Linked DNA regions of Occultella kanbiaonis. Each later gene encodes a partner of the first gene's protein in a complex. Links are inferred from orthologs where the notes say so. Each region holds a gene or a part of one and is shown on either strand. Other genes may lie near its edges. The genes, in order: uvrB and pcrA.

What was found.
Region 2: the proteins of uvrB (region 1) and pcrA are in contact, whole or in part, in a crystal structure (PDB 7EGT), measured with the Thermus thermophilus proteins. The link is inferred for Occultella kanbiaonis from one-to-one orthologs. Residues at the interface, in WP_096411307.1 of Thermus thermophilus: Glu23, Leu25, Arg26, Asp27, Gly28, Glu29, Arg30, Phe31, Arg55, Glu326, Asp327, Phe328, Glu379, Ser382, Gln383, His398, Gly400, Arg401; in WP_096412145.1 of Thermus thermophilus: His654, Arg656, Phe657, Gln666, Asp668, Glu669, Lys680, Arg681, Leu682, Ser683, Lys685, Tyr686, Ala687.

What each region holds. Positions count from the first base shown.
Region 1 is NZ_CP046175.1:2,424,289-2,431,213, forward strand. What follows is about bases 1,276-4,263. They hold uvrB (excinuclease ABC subunit UvrB), read left to right. Parts: upstream 1,276-1,718; coding sequence 1,719-3,809; downstream 3,810-4,263. Other genes in these bases: GKS42_RS11215 (alpha/beta hydrolase), read right to left, coding at 1,276-1,635; GKS42_RS11225 (caspase family protein), read right to left, coding at 3,854-4,263. In the rest of the region: GKS42_RS11205 (TetR/AcrR family transcriptional regulator), read left to right, coding at 1-378; GKS42_RS11210 (OsmC family peroxiredoxin), read right to left, coding at 413-850; more of GKS42_RS11215, read right to left, coding at 940-1,275; more of GKS42_RS11225, read right to left, coding at 4,264-5,665; GKS42_RS11230 (CHAT domain-containing protein), read left to right, coding at 5,879-6,925. UniProt on the Escherichia coli protein: The UvrABC repair system catalyzes the recognition and processing of DNA lesions. A damage recognition complex composed of 2 UvrA and 2 UvrB subunits scans DNA for abnormalities.
Region 2 is NZ_CP046175.1:1,335,745-1,342,750, reverse strand. The notes cover bases 2,133-5,201. They hold pcrA (DNA helicase PcrA), read right to left. Parts: upstream 4,873-5,201; coding sequence 2,392-4,872; downstream 2,133-2,391. Other genes in these bases: GKS42_RS05925 (DUF456 domain-containing protein), read right to left, coding at 4,927-5,201; GKS42_RS05935 (GNAT family N-acetyltransferase), read left to right, coding at 2,133-2,379. Also shown: GKS42_RS05940 (alpha/beta hydrolase), read left to right, coding at 1-1,328; more of GKS42_RS05935, read left to right, coding at 1,492-2,132; more of GKS42_RS05925, read right to left, coding at 5,202-5,403; GKS42_RS05920 (MerR family transcriptional regulator), read right to left, coding at 5,400-5,792; GKS42_RS05915 (aldo/keto reductase), read left to right, coding at 5,869-6,861; GKS42_RS05910 (hypothetical protein), read right to left, coding at 6,886-7,006. UniProt on the Escherichia coli protein: A helicase with DNA-dependent ATPase activity. Unwinds DNA duplexes with 3'-5' polarity. Translocates on single-stranded DNA with 3'-5' polarity. Initiates unwinding more efficiently from a nicked substrate than double-stranded DNA.

The DNA.
Region 1 (6,925 bases):
AATATGTGGCGTGCCCCGCTGTCGCCGCGCGTGCTCGACGCCCAGGAGGCGGGTCTGCGCACCCTGATCCGCACGGCGCTGGCCCCTGTCCAGGTGGTGCAGACCATCGGCCTGGTGGACACGGTGCTGCAGGGCCTCGCGCGCAGCTCCATCGCCGAGTCCGTCGACAGCGACGCCAGTGGGGTCGGGCAGGACGACTACTGGGAGTCGATGAGCAGCTTCTGGGAGGACTGGTTCGACGTCGATCGGTATCCGGTGATGACCGAGGTCTATCTCGCGGGGGCCTTCGACAACGATGTCGGTGGGTTCGAGACGACCTTGGAACGGCTACTGGACGTGGTCGAGATGTCCATCGACGCAGCCGCGGAGGCCGGCTGAGCGGCCCCCGCGGCGCGAACCGGATCGAGCAGGATCAGGCGAGCGACGCCGTCAGCGTGATCTCGGTGCCCGCGAGGGCCTTCGAGACCGGGCAGCCCTCCTTCGCCGCGAGGGCGAGCTTCTGGAAGTCCTCCTCCGAGAGGTTCTCGACCGTCGCCGAGACGGTCAGGTGGATGCCGGTGATCGCGGCGCCGCCCTCCGCGCCCGGGTCGAACGTGACCTTGGCGCCCGTGTTGATCTGCGTCGGCGGGGTGCCGTTGGAGTCGAGCACGTTCGAGAACGCCATCGAGTAGCACGCGGCGTGCGCGGCGCCGATGAGCTCCTCGGGGTTGGTGGTGCCGCCGTTCTCCTCGGTGCGCGCCTTCCAGTTGATGTCGAAGGTCGCGAGCTTGGAGCTGTCCAGGCTCGCTGAGCCCGACCCCTGGAACAGGTTCCCGGACCAGGATGCGCTTGCACGGCTGACGAGTGCCATCTGTCGATTCCTCCTTCGCCCGCCCGGACGTTCCGTGCGCGGCGTCGTGAGCCAGTCTGCCCCGCCGGCCGCCTTCGCGACAGCGCGGCTCAGGACCCGGGCGAACCGACGTGCTCGCGGAGGAATCGGGCGACGTCCTCGAGCTCGGCGGCGGCCACGCCGTGGCCGAGACCGGGGTACCGGCGCTCGGTGAGGTCGACGTGCGAGGCGAGGAACGCCGTCGTGCGTTCGACCGCGGCGGCCGTGATGACCGGATCGGCCTCGTCGCGGCCCCAGAACACCGGCGGGCGGATCTGCGAGAGGGCCTCGTCGCCGGCCACGAGCCCACCGGCGGTGAAGCCGGACAGGACCACGCCGCACGTGTAGTCCTCGGGGTTGTGGCGCAGCAGGTGGGTCACCATCGCGCCCCCCTGGGAGAACCCGAGCAGGGCAACGGGTCCCGGGGTCCGTACCCGTGCATGCGTGTGCTCCAGCCAGCGGCGGATGCCCCGCACACCGGCGTCGAGGTAGGCGGGGTCCGGGCGGCCGGGGTCGGTGATCGGGAACCAGGCGTAGCCGCGGCCGGCCCCGACGGCGACCGGCAGCGGTGCCCGCAGGCTCGCGATCACGAACTCCGCAGGCAGGTGCGGCATCAGGCCGGCGAGGTCGGCCTCGTTGGAGCCGAAGCCGTGCAGCAGGACGAGCAGCGGACGCTCGTCGAGCGCCGCGTTGACCCGGTTCGGCGGCACCGACCAGACGGTCGCCCCGGCGTCCAGCGGCAGGGTCTCGGGGCGAAGTGTCGACATGGCCGAAGTCTGGCACGCCTCGTTCGGCCGACGGCGTACCGGCGCGATCGATGAATGTCACCGGTCCGACGTACCTTTGTGTCATGCGCCCTGTCACCGATCTGCAGCGGACCGTCGCCCCGTTCGAGGTGATCTCCGAGTACACCCCCTCGGGGGACCAGCCGACCGCCATCGCCGACCTCACGGAGCGGTTGAAGGCGGGGGAGAAGGACGTCGTGCTGCTCGGTGCGACCGGTACCGGGAAGTCGGCGACCACGGCCTGGCTGATCGAACAGGTGCAACGGCCCACCCTGGTGATGGCGCCGAACAAGACCCTGGCCGCGCAGTTGGCCACGGAGTTCCGTGAGCTCCTGCCGAACAACGCAGTCGAGTACTTCGTCTCCTATTACGACTACTACCAGCCCGAGGCGTACGTCCCGCAGTCGGACACCTACATCGAGAAGGACTCCTCGATCAACGACGAGGTCGAGCGGCTGCGGCACTCGGCCACGAACAACCTGCTCACCCGGCGCGACGTCATCGTGGTCGCGTCGGTGTCCTGCATCTACGGTCTCGGCACCCCGCAGGAGTACGTGGACCGGATGGTGCCACTGCGGGTCGGGGACAGCATCGACCGCGACGACCTGCTCCGCCACTTCGTGACCATGCAGTACACGCGCAACGACATGGCCTTCACCCGGGGTACGTTCCGGGTCCGCGGAGACACCATCGAGATCATCCCCGTCTACGAGGAGCTCGCGATCCGGATCGAGATGTTCGGGGACGAGATCGAGTCCATCCAGACGCTGAACCCGCTCACGGGTGAGGTGGTGCGCTCGGAGACCGAGACGCACCTGTTCCCGGCCACCCACTACGTGGCCGGGCCGGAGCGGATGGAACGCGCGATCGGGACGATCGAGGTCGAGCTCGCCGAGCGGCTGGCCGAGTTCGAGGCACAGGGCAAGCTCCTGGAGGCGCAGCGGCTGCGGATGCGCACCACGTACGACATCGAGATGATGCGCCAGATCGGGTCCTGCTCCGGGATCGAGAACTACTCGCGGCACATCGACGGGCGCGAGGCGGGCTCCGCCCCGCACACGCTGCTGGACTACTTCCCCGAGGACTTCCTGCTCGTCATCGACGAGTCACACGTCACCGTGCCGCAGATCGGAGCCATGTTCGAGGGGGACTCCTCCCGCAAGCGCACCCTGGTCGAACACGGGTTCCGGCTGCCGAGCGCGATGGACAACCGCCCGCTGCGGTGGGAGGAGTTCCTGGACCGGATCGGGCAGACCGTGTACCTCTCCGCCACCCCGGGCTCCTACGAGCTGTCCCAGTCCGACGGCGTCGTCGAGCAGATCATCCGGCCCACCGGTCTGGTCGACCCGAAGGTGGTCGTCAAGCCGACCCAGGGCCAGATCGACGACCTGCTCGCCGAGATCCGGGAGCGCGCGGGCCGGGACGAGCGGGTGCTGGTCACCACGCTCACCAAGAAGATGGCCGAGGACCTCACCGACTACTTCCTGGAACGGGACGTGCGGGTGCGCTACCTGCACTCCGAGGTGGACACGCTGCGCCGGGTGGAACTGCTCCGCGAGCTGCGCTCGGGTGTGTTCGACGTGCTCGTCGGCATCAACCTCCTCCGGGAGGGCCTCGACCTGCCCGAGGTGTCCCTGGTGAGCATCCTGGACGCGGACAAGGAGGGCTTCCTGCGCTCGTCCACGTCGCTGATCCAAACGATCGGGCGGGCCGCTCGGAACGTGTCCGGTGAGGTGCACATGTACGCGGACTCGATCACGCCGTCCATGAAGCTGGCACTGGAGGAGACCGACCGGCGCAGGGAGAAGCAGGTCGCCTACAACACGGCGAACGGCATCGACCCGACGCCGCTGCGGAAGCGGATCGGGGACATCACCGAGATGCTCGCCCGCGAGGAGATCGACACGAAGGAGCTCCTGTCCGGTGGCTACCGCCAGCAGGGCAAGGGACGCGGTGGGAAGGCACCCACGCCCACGACCACGCGGGAGAAGCTCGCGGGGGCGGCCGCATCGGATCTCGCCGACCTCATCCAGGAGCTGAACGACCAGATGCACGCGGCGGCGGAGGAGCTGCAGTTCGAGCTCGCGGCCCGGCTGCGGGACGAGGTCTCCGACCTCAAGAAGGAACTGCGGCAGATGACGCAGGCGACGGCCTGAGGCCGGGGCCCGCCTGCGTCGCGATGGGTGGGGGCACGCGACCGTCACGGCGCCAGGGTCGTGATCACCCACTCCGCCGCGGTCCAGTCCTGCGCTGATACCGCGGCGGCGTCCGCGACGAGGGCGGCGGGATCCAGGGTCAGCCCCCGGCTGGCGTCGGCGCCCAACTCGGCCTGCTGCATCTGCTGGGCATCGAACTCCACCGTGCTGACGAACAGCTTGAGAACGTCCACGGCCCGGGACCGGCCCGGGGCCACCGTCATCCGGACCGTCGGCTCACCGGTGGCGTCGAGGACCCAGGCCTCCTCGCCGGCCCCGAGCCAGGCACCGCCACCGGGCAGCAGCGGCACCACGCCGTGGTCCTGGGTGAGTGCGAACAGGGCGCAGTACAGCCTGGGCCCGAGCCGGTTGACCACCCGGATCCGCGCTGGCGCCCACCGTTGCCCGGGTGGGCACCGCACCTCCACGGTGCCGTCCACGGGTAGCGGGGTGCCGTCGGGCTGCTCGACGGCGACATCGACGGTCCCCACCGGGATCGTGGTGCCCGGGTTGCGCCGGTCGAGCAGGTCGTGCCAGCGACCGATGTGCGCGGCCCGGCCCGGATCCCCGCCTGCGTCACCGGGGAGGTCACCGGCCGGGCCACCGCCCACGCCGCCGGCGTTCGCGCGGCCACCGACCGCGCCGCCGTTCGCCGCGCCGCCGGCCGGGCCGCCCGGGGCGTGGCCGGCACGGCCGACGCTCGCACGATAGGTGCGCGCGGGATCGAGGGCGCCCTCGCCGTCGGTGATCCGGACGTCGCTCTCGCCGACCCGCACCTGCGTGAGGACACCCCGCGCGAGCGGCTCGGCCGAGGGTGGCGGCGCGCCGTCCTGCGGCGCGCCGATCGGGAACAGTGCGATCTCCGTGCTGCCGACGGAGACGTCCGGGAGACCGTGCACCGCCCCGCCGTCGAGCAGCCACCGACCACCGCGGATGCTCATCGTGAACGGGTGCGCAGCCAGCACCGCCGCTCCGCCGAGGAACGGCCGGTCCAGGTCGCCCGGCTCGGAGACCTCGAGCTGCGGGCTCTGATCGGCGACGAGGTCAAGGGTGGCCGCGCTGCACATCCGGTGGATGTCCCGGTAGGAGAGCGGCCCGATCGCACCCGTGAGGGCCCGCTCGAGGCCCGCCGAGAGCACCCCGCGGGTGACACCCCGCACCGGTCGTTCCTTGGCCTTCTGGTCCGAGCGGCAGGCGGACAGCGCCACCCAGCGAGCGGCCGGACCACCGCCGGGCCCGGGAGGTCTCGCCCCGCCCGGGCCCCTGGTGGCAGGCAGGGACAGGCTCGCCCCCGGCGGGCGGATCCGCTCGTCCGCCGGCGCCGCGCGGACACCGTCGGTGACGTCGTCGTCGATCGTGCGGGTCCCGCCCCCCGAGTGGCAGCAGTCGAGCACGGCGAACATATGACCGCCGCGCCCCGCGGCCAGGCCGAGCAGTTGCGCGAGCTCCTTGTCCGCCAGGTCGAATACGCCGGGAGTGCGGGCGTCGTAGGGGACCAGGGTCTCGATCAGTCGATCGGGCTCGGCGTGCCAGATGGACTCCGGCGCCTGCTCCTGGGAGCCGTGCCCGCTGTACCAGAACACGGCGACATCGTCCGGCCCGGTGCTGCCCAGGTGTTCGACGAACGCTGCGATCAGGGCCTCCCTGGTCGCCTCGGCGTCACGGAGGGTGCGCACCTCCAGGGTGGCCCCCGCGGACTCCGCGCGCACCCGCAGCACCTGCTCGGCCGCCGCGACGTCGTTGCCGCAGCCCGCGAGAGGCGTGATCGCGAGGTAGTCGTCGATCCCCACGAGAAGTGCCCGTACGGTGCCGGCCATGTGATCCTCCTTGTCGCCGGCCGTGTTGCTCAAGTCTCGCGCGGTCGGCCCTGCCGCGACGGGTGATTCGGTGCCCGTCCCCGGGTGAATCGGCCGGTTCGCGGGAATCACACGGGAAATCGCTGTGCCGGGCTGCGCAGCGGTCGGACAATGGAACCGAGCCGTCCTCGGCGTTCACCGATGAACGCGGTCCGCGGAGCGGAGGTGTTACTTGTGCGTGCGTATCTCGATCTGGATCTGGCCCTCGTCTCCGACCGCGGCGGCGCGGTACAGGCGCGGGTCACGAGTTCGCCGGCGGGCGTTGCAGAGGCCGCCTTCGAACTGCCCGTCACCCCGATGGAGCTGGCTCGATTCCTGGTCGCCACCGGCCCCGCACGCGCGCCGGCGAGAGGTATCTCGCTGAGCCCGGGCCCGATCGACCTCCAGGACATCGGCGGCCGGCTCAACGACGCGATCTTCGCCGGTGACATCCGGGCCTGCTTCCAGCGCAGCCTCACGCTCGCTGAACGGCAGGGCAAGGGGCTGAGGATCCGGCTCAACCTGAGCGGCGCCCCGGACCTGGCCGGCGTGCCCTGGGAGTACCTGTACTCGCACGCGCTGAGCCGCTTCCTCACCCTGTCCACCGACACTCCGCTGGTGCGCTTCCTGGACACCCCGGCGCGGTCGACGCCGGCCGGGCTGGACCCGCCGCTGCGCGTCCTCGTGATGATCTCCAGCCCGAGCGACGCCGCCCGACTGGACGTGCACCGCGAGGCCGAGCTGCTCCGCACGACGACGGCGGACCTGACCGCGGCCGGCTCGCTCGAACTGGTGTTCCTAGAGTCCGCGACCCTGACCGGGCTGCAGCACGCGATCAATCAGCGCTTCCACGTCTTCCACTTCATCGGGCACGGCGGCTTCGACCGCGCCGCCGGCACCGGGGTCCTCGTCCTGGAGCGTGAGGACGGCACCTCCCACCTCGTCTCCGCCGCGAAGCTGGGCACGCTCCTGCACGATGCCAAGAGCTGCCAGCTCGCGGTGCTGAACGCGTGCGAGGGTGCGCAGACATCGGGCCAGGACGTCTTCTCCGGCGTCGGGCAGACCTTGGTCCGGCAGGGGCTGCCGGCGGTGGTGGCGATGCAGTCGGAGATCTCCGACCGCGCCGCGGTGGCCTTCTCGCACGAGTTCTACTACGTGCTCGCAAGCGGCCGCTCGGTCGAGGAGGCTGTCGTCGAGGCGCGCAAGGCCATCTACCTCACCTACGAGGACTCCGAGTGGGGC
Region 2 (7,006 bases), 1.1 Mb from region 1 along the record:
GAGTGGCGAACCTCCAGGCGCTCGGCCCGCAGGCCTACGGCCCGGAGCTGCGCGCCCGGTTCGACATCATCGGGTTCGATCCACGCGGTGTGGGGCTCTCCGACCCGGTGACCTGCTTCCGCAACGCCGACGCGGAAGCCCGTTGGGCCTCGACCCTCGAGGCGTTCCCGGTCGGCCCCCAGCAGGAGGCGCGATTCATCGGGTCCTGGGCGGTGGCCGGTGCCTCGTGCACCGCGATCTCCGGTGACCGGATCGCGACGTCCTCCACGGCGAACGTGGCCCGGGACCTGGATCTGCTGCGCCAAGCCGTGGGCGACACGGAGCTGAACTACCTCGGCTACTCCTACGGCACGTACCTCGGTGCGACGTACGGGGCGCTGTTCCCGGACCGGATCCGCGCCCTGGTGCTGGACGGCACGATGGACCCGGAGGCCTACACGGGCCTGGGTGACGACCGGAGCATCGGGCGCCGGACCGGTCAGGCGGTCGCTGCGAGCGAGACCTACGAGCAGTTCCTGCGCCTGTGCGCCGAGGCCGGACCACAGGGCTGCGCACTGGCCGCCCTCGGCGACCCGGAGCAGGTGATGGATGACCTGTTCGCGCAGTTGCGGGCCGAGCCCGTCGAGGTGCCGCTTGGCGACGGGACCACCATCACGATCGGCTATGACGACGCCGTCACCACGATCTTCTCGTCGCTGTACGCGCCGGCCGGCTGGGCGGACCTCGCTGCCGCGCTGGCCTCGCTGGTCCCGGTCCCCGAACAGCCGGGCACCCTGTCCGCGCGGGAGGACTCGCTCGGGAACGACTCGATCCAGGACCTGCTCCGCCGGGTCGGGATCCTCGAGGACTACCCCTCGATGGGCGGTGCGCTGGCGAGCATGTGCGTCGACGGGGAGCACCCCGGCACCGCGCTCGACTACCCGGCGCAGGCGGCCGCGGCAGAGGTGGAGGCACCGCACTTCGGCACCGCCAGGGCCTGGGTCGGCATCCAGTGCGAGTTCACTCCGGTGGCCGACGAGGACCGGTACACGGGCCCGTGGGAGCAGGGCACCCACGCCCCGGTGCTGGTCATCGGGACCCGCTACGACCCGGCGACGCCGTACGCGTTCACGCAGCCCTACGCGGACCTGTGGCGCGACGCCCGAATGCTCACGGTCGAGGGCTACGGCCACACCACCCTGATCACCCCGAGCGCGTGCGCCGACGCGGCGATCACGAACTACCTGATCGATCTCGAGGCCACCGACGGGGCGACCTGCGAGCAGGACCTCGCCCCGTTCACGGCGGCGGCGCAGGGCCAGGTGCCGGCGACGGTCCCGGTCGGCTGACGGGCCGGAACAAGCAAGACCCGGCCCGACGGCGGGGCGGTGCACCTGGGTGCACCGCCCCGCCGTCGGCAGCGGCTGCGCCGGGCAGGACTGATCGTGACGGCCGCGCCGGTCGGCAGGTAGGCCCTGCCGCGCTGCGGCCGCCCGCCCTACAGTCGGTCCGGTGAAGGTCACGTTCCACACCGATCCGGCAGAGTTCCTCGCGATCGCCCGCCCGGGGCTGGCCGGGGACCCGGTGGTCGGCAGCGTGGTCGCCACGACGACCGAACGCGCCGCCGGCGAGCAGGCCGCCGGCGTTCCAGCCCCGGCCCACCCGCACTGGTGGGCCACCATGACCGACGGCGACACGGTCATCGGGCTCGCCATGCGCACCGCGGCGCAGCCCCCGTACCCGGTGTTCGTGCTGCCGATGCCGGACGATGCTGCCCGCCTTCTTGCCGGATCGCTGCGCGACAGTGGCGAACATCCTGGCGGCTGCAACGGGGCACTTCCGGCGGCCCGGGTCTTCGCCGACGAGACCGTGCGCCTCTGGGGTGGGGCCTCGGCGATCGCCCAGCACACCAGGCTGTTCGAGTGCCGCGAGGTGGTCCGGCCGCCCGCGGTGCCCGGGGTGCTGCGGCGGGCCGAGGTCTCGGATGCCGAGCTCGTCCTGGACTGGTGCGCGGCGTTCCACCGCGACGCACAGGAGCAGACCGGTCGGGATCCGGACCGTGGCTTCGGCCCCGACCCGGATCGTGTCCGCCGCGCGATCACGGCGGGCGGGTACTGGCTGTTCACCGATCCGGACGGCCGATCGGTGCACCTGACCGGCACCAGCCCGCCCGCGTTCGGGGTCGTCCGGATCGCGCCGGTCTACACGCCCAAGCGCGACCGGGGCCGCGGCATCGCCTCCCACGTCGTCGCTGAACTGACCGCCCGACACCTGGCCGACCGACTGCGGATGTGCCTGTTCACCGACCAGGCGAACCCCACCTCGAACAGGATCTACGAGGCGATCGGCTACCGACGCGTCGTGGACATGGCGAACGTGGGCATCACCCCGGCGGGATAGACCCGCCGGCGCCTAGAGCTTGGTCACCGGGGAGTACCGCAACAGCAGTCGCTTCGTGCCGCTGGATCCGAAGTCGATCTTCGCGACGGCGTTGGCGCCGGTGCTCTCGACGGCGATCACCCGGCCCATGCCGTAGGCGTCGTGGGTCACCCGGTCACCGACGTCCACCGACGGCGTGTCGGCGCGGGGCTTCGCCGAGCCGAACGACGGCGTGCCCGCATCCGCGCGGGTGGTGCGGACCGGTGGGGCGGACGGCCCGCGGGACCCGCTGCGGCCGCCGTCCCCGCGGTTCCGGTACCCACCGGTGAAGGATCCGCCCCGCAGGGTGGCCATCGACGACTCTCGGCGCTTCCAGTCCATCAGCTCCTCGGGGATGTCCGCGATGAACCGGCTGGCCGGCAACTCGTTGGGCATCCCCCAGGCCGTCCGGACCGCCGCCCGGGACAGGTACAGCCGCTGCCGCGCCCGGGTCAGCGCGACGTACGCGAGCCGGCGCTCCTCGGCGAGCTCCGTCTCGTCCGCGAGGGAACGCTGGTGCGGGAACGTCCCGTCCTCGAGGCCGGTGACGAAGACCACCGGGAACTCCAGCCCCTTCGCGGTGTGGACCGTCATCAGGGTGACCACGCCGCGATCGTCGTCGTCGTCGGGGATCTGGTCGGTGTCGGCGACCAGCGCGACCCGCTCGAGGAAGTCGCCGAGGTCACCGTCCGGATCACTCTCGGAGAACTCGGTGGCAACGGCGTGCAGCTCGGCGAGGTTCTCCACGCGGGAGGCGTCCTGCGGGTCGTCGCTCGCGCGCAACTCGGCGAGATAGCCGGACCGGTCCAGTGCCGCGTCCAGCACCTCCGCCGGCGAGGCTCCGCCCGCGGCGAGTTCCCGCAGGCCGGTCATCAGGGTCGCGAAGCCGCGGACCGCCGTCAGTGACCTGGTGGCGAGGCCGATCACGTTCTCGGCGTCGGAGATCGCGGCCCCGAACGAGATCCGCTCCCGCTCGGAGTGCGCGGTGATCATGGCCTCGGCCCGGTCCCCCACGCCGCGCTTGGGGACGTTCAGGATCCGGCGCAGGTTGATCGCGTCGTCCGGATTGGCGATCGCCCGCAGGTAGGCGATCGCGTCCTTGACCTCGCGGCGCTCGTAGAACCTGGTGCCACCGACCACCTTGTACGGCAGCCCGACGCGGATCAGGACCTCCTCCAGTGCCCGCGACTGGGCGTTCGTCCGGTAGAAGATCGCCACGTCGCCGGGACGGACGCCGTCGGAGTCACCGAGCCGGTCGATCTCCTCGGCGATGAACCGGGCCTCCTCGTGCTCGCTGTCCGCGACGTACCCGATGATCTGCGGGCCGGAGCCGCTGTCGGTCCAGAGGTTCTTCGCCCGGCGGTCCGGGTTGCGGGAGATGACGGCGTTGGCGGCGCTCAGGATCGTCTGCGTGGAGCGGTAGTTCTGCTCGAGCAGGACCGTCGTCGCGTCCGGGTAGTCGCTCTCGAACTCGACGATGTTGCGGATCGTCGCGCCGCGGAACGCGTAGATGGACTGGTCCGCGTCACCGACGACGGTGAGTTCCGCCGTCGGCAGGTCGTTGTCCTTCGCCTCGGCGGCGCCGTCGGACGGATCCAGCGGGACGCCGGCCAGCTCGCGCACCAGCATGTACTGGGCCTGGTTGGTGTCCTGGTACTCGTCCACGAGGATGTGCCGGAACCGGCGCCGGTAGTGCTCGGCGACGTTCGGGAACGCCTGGAGCAGGTTCACTGTCGTCATGATCAGGTCGTCGAAGTCGAGGGCGTGCGCCTGGCGCAACCGCTCGTTGTAGAGCCGGTACGCCGCAGCCAGGTTCTGCTCGAACGGGTTGGAGTCCCCGACCGTCTTCGCGTAGTCGTCCGGGTCGACGAGTTCGTTCTTGAGGTCGGAGACCCGGTTCGAGAACGCCTTCGGGGGGAACCGCTTCGGGTCCAGGTCGAGCTCGCGGCAGACCAGGAGCATCAGGCGCTGGGAGTCGGCGGCGTCGTAGATCGAGAAGTTGGAGCGCAGCCCGAGGGTCTTGGCCTCGCGACGCAGAATGCGCACACACGCGGAGTGGAACGTGGAGACCCACATGTTCCGGGCGCGGGGTCCCACGAGCTCGCTGACCCGCTCGCGCATCTCAGCGGCGGCCTTGTTCGTGAACGTGATCGCGAGGATCTCGCCGGTGCGCGCGCGACCGGTCGCGAGCAGGTACGCGATCCGGTGGGTCAGCACCCGGGTCTTGCCCGAACCTGCCCCGGCGATGATCAGCAGCTGCCCGCCCTCGTGCACCACGGCCGCACGTTGCTGCGGGTTCAATCCGTCCAACAGGGCCTCGGCGGCGAGCGATCCGGGCCCGTTCTCGCCGTTGCCGTCTCGGCCCTCGGGGGACGTCTGCGCATCCGGGTCGCGTGGTGGCATCACCCGGGGCAGGTGGGCGTCGGCGGACGCGGAGAGACCGGGCAGCGGGAGGTTGTCGAACAGTGAGGTCATGGCACCTCAAGACTAGGCGTCACCGCCGACACCGGTGAACGAGGCGTCCACCGCTCAGGTGACGATCAGGCCCACGACCCAGGCGCCGATCGCGACCATCGCGCCGGCGAGCTCCACGAGGATCGTCACACCGGTGGCCCTCAACGCCGACTTCGTGGAGGACCAGGCGGGTGCCAGGTCCCGCAGGCGGATCCACTCGGCGAGGAACACCGCGAGCACGAAGAACAGCGGGAGACCGATCACCGGCACCACGAAGAACCCGACCACGCCGGCGATCCCGCCCCAGATCAGCGTCGAGTTCGGCACCCCGGCCCGCTTCAGCCCGCGTCCGGCGAGCAGGTACTTGCCCACGCCCGCGGCCACCACGGCCAGCGCCCCTATCACGAACACCCACCAGGCGCCGCCGCCGGCGGCGATCGCCCAGATGAGCACGGCCCCGAGCACGATCAGGGAGCCCGGCAGGACCTGGACGACCACGCCGAACAGGCCGACCACCATGATCAGGGCGCAGATGACCTCGAGTGCACTCACCCGGTCAGTGTGCCGGGTCCGGGCGGCGCCTGCTCCTGGACGCCCTCGTAGTAGGCGATCTTGTCCCGCAGGTGCCGCCGCCACTGGCGCAGCTGCGCCAGCTGGTCGGTCACCGCGTCGTCGTGCTGGCGCAGGATCTCCAGGCGCTCGGAGACGGAGCCGTCGTTGACGGTGAGGTCGGCGTACCGCTGCATCTGGGCGATCGGCATCCCGGTGTCACGCAGGCAGCGCAGGATCTCCAACCACTCCAGGTCCCGGTCGGTGAACACGCGCCGCCCGCTGCTGTCGCGGGCGATGTCGTAGAGCAGCCCGACCCGTTCGTAGTAGCGCAGGGTCCCGATGCTGAATCCGCTGCGAGCCTCGGTCTCGGCAGGTGTGTAGGTAGCCACCGGTCCATCGTGCGCCGCGGGAGGCCGTCGATCAAGGGCTTGACCTATAGCGCGCTACAGGTCAGAGAGTGGCTCCATGACACCCACGACACCGACCACCGTGCCCCCGACCCCACCCGAGCGCACCGAGCCTAACGTCGCTCTCGGCGCCATGTTGTTCGGGACCACCATCGACGAGCCCACCTCCTTCGAGATCCTGGACGCCTACGTGGACGCCGGCGGCGTCTGGATCGACACCGCCGACTGCTACGCGTTCTGGGCCGACCCGAGCGGGTACGGCGGTCAGAGCGAGGACCTCCTCGGGCGGTGGCTCGCCGCCCGCCCGGGCGTCCGGGACCGGGTCCGGATCGCGACGAAGGTCGGGTGCGAGTGCCTCACGCCGAACAGCTGGCCCGAGGTCTCCGAGGGACTCGCCCCCGAGGTCGTCCGGGACGTCGCCGAGCAGAGCCTGCGCCGGATGGGCATCGAGCACATCGACCTGTACTGGGCCCACCGCGACGACCGGGACGTGGCCCAGGCGGACAACGTCGCCGCCTTCGGTTCCCTGGTCACCGAGGGCAAGGTCGGTCGGCTCGGGCACTCGAACACCGCCCTGTGGCGCACCGAACGCGCCCGCGGCATCGCTGCCGGGCTCGGCATCGCCGGACCGACCGCCCTGCAACTGCGCTACAGCTACCTGCAGCCGCGGCCGATGGTGCGTGGCCGGGACCACGACCACCGGTTCGGGTGGGTCACCGACGAGGACCTCGACTACGCGGCGTCCGATCCGGACGTGGACATCTGGGGCTACCGCCCGCTGATCGCCGGTACCTACGAACGGGCGGACCGGCCGGTCTCCGAGGCCTTCGAGCACGTGGGGACCACGCGCCGGCTGGAGGCGCTGGCGGAGGTGGCCGACGCCGTCGGGCACTCGCGCAGCGAGGTGGTGCTCGCCTGGATGACCGGCGGGGTCCCGGCGATCACCCCGGTGATCGGGGTGAGCAACCTCGATCAACTGGCGACGGCGATGACCGGCGTGGCCCTGCACCTGCCGACCGAGCTCCGGAGCCGCCTGGAAGAGGCGTGGTGAGCCCGTGCCGGGCGGGCGTGCGGCTCAGCTCCAGAGCACCGCGATCGCGATGTTGACGACGGTGAGGCCGGCGATCCCGCCGAGGTAGCCCTTGGTGACCTTCTCGGAGTTCCGGGAACCGTAGATCACGAGCCCGGTCACCACC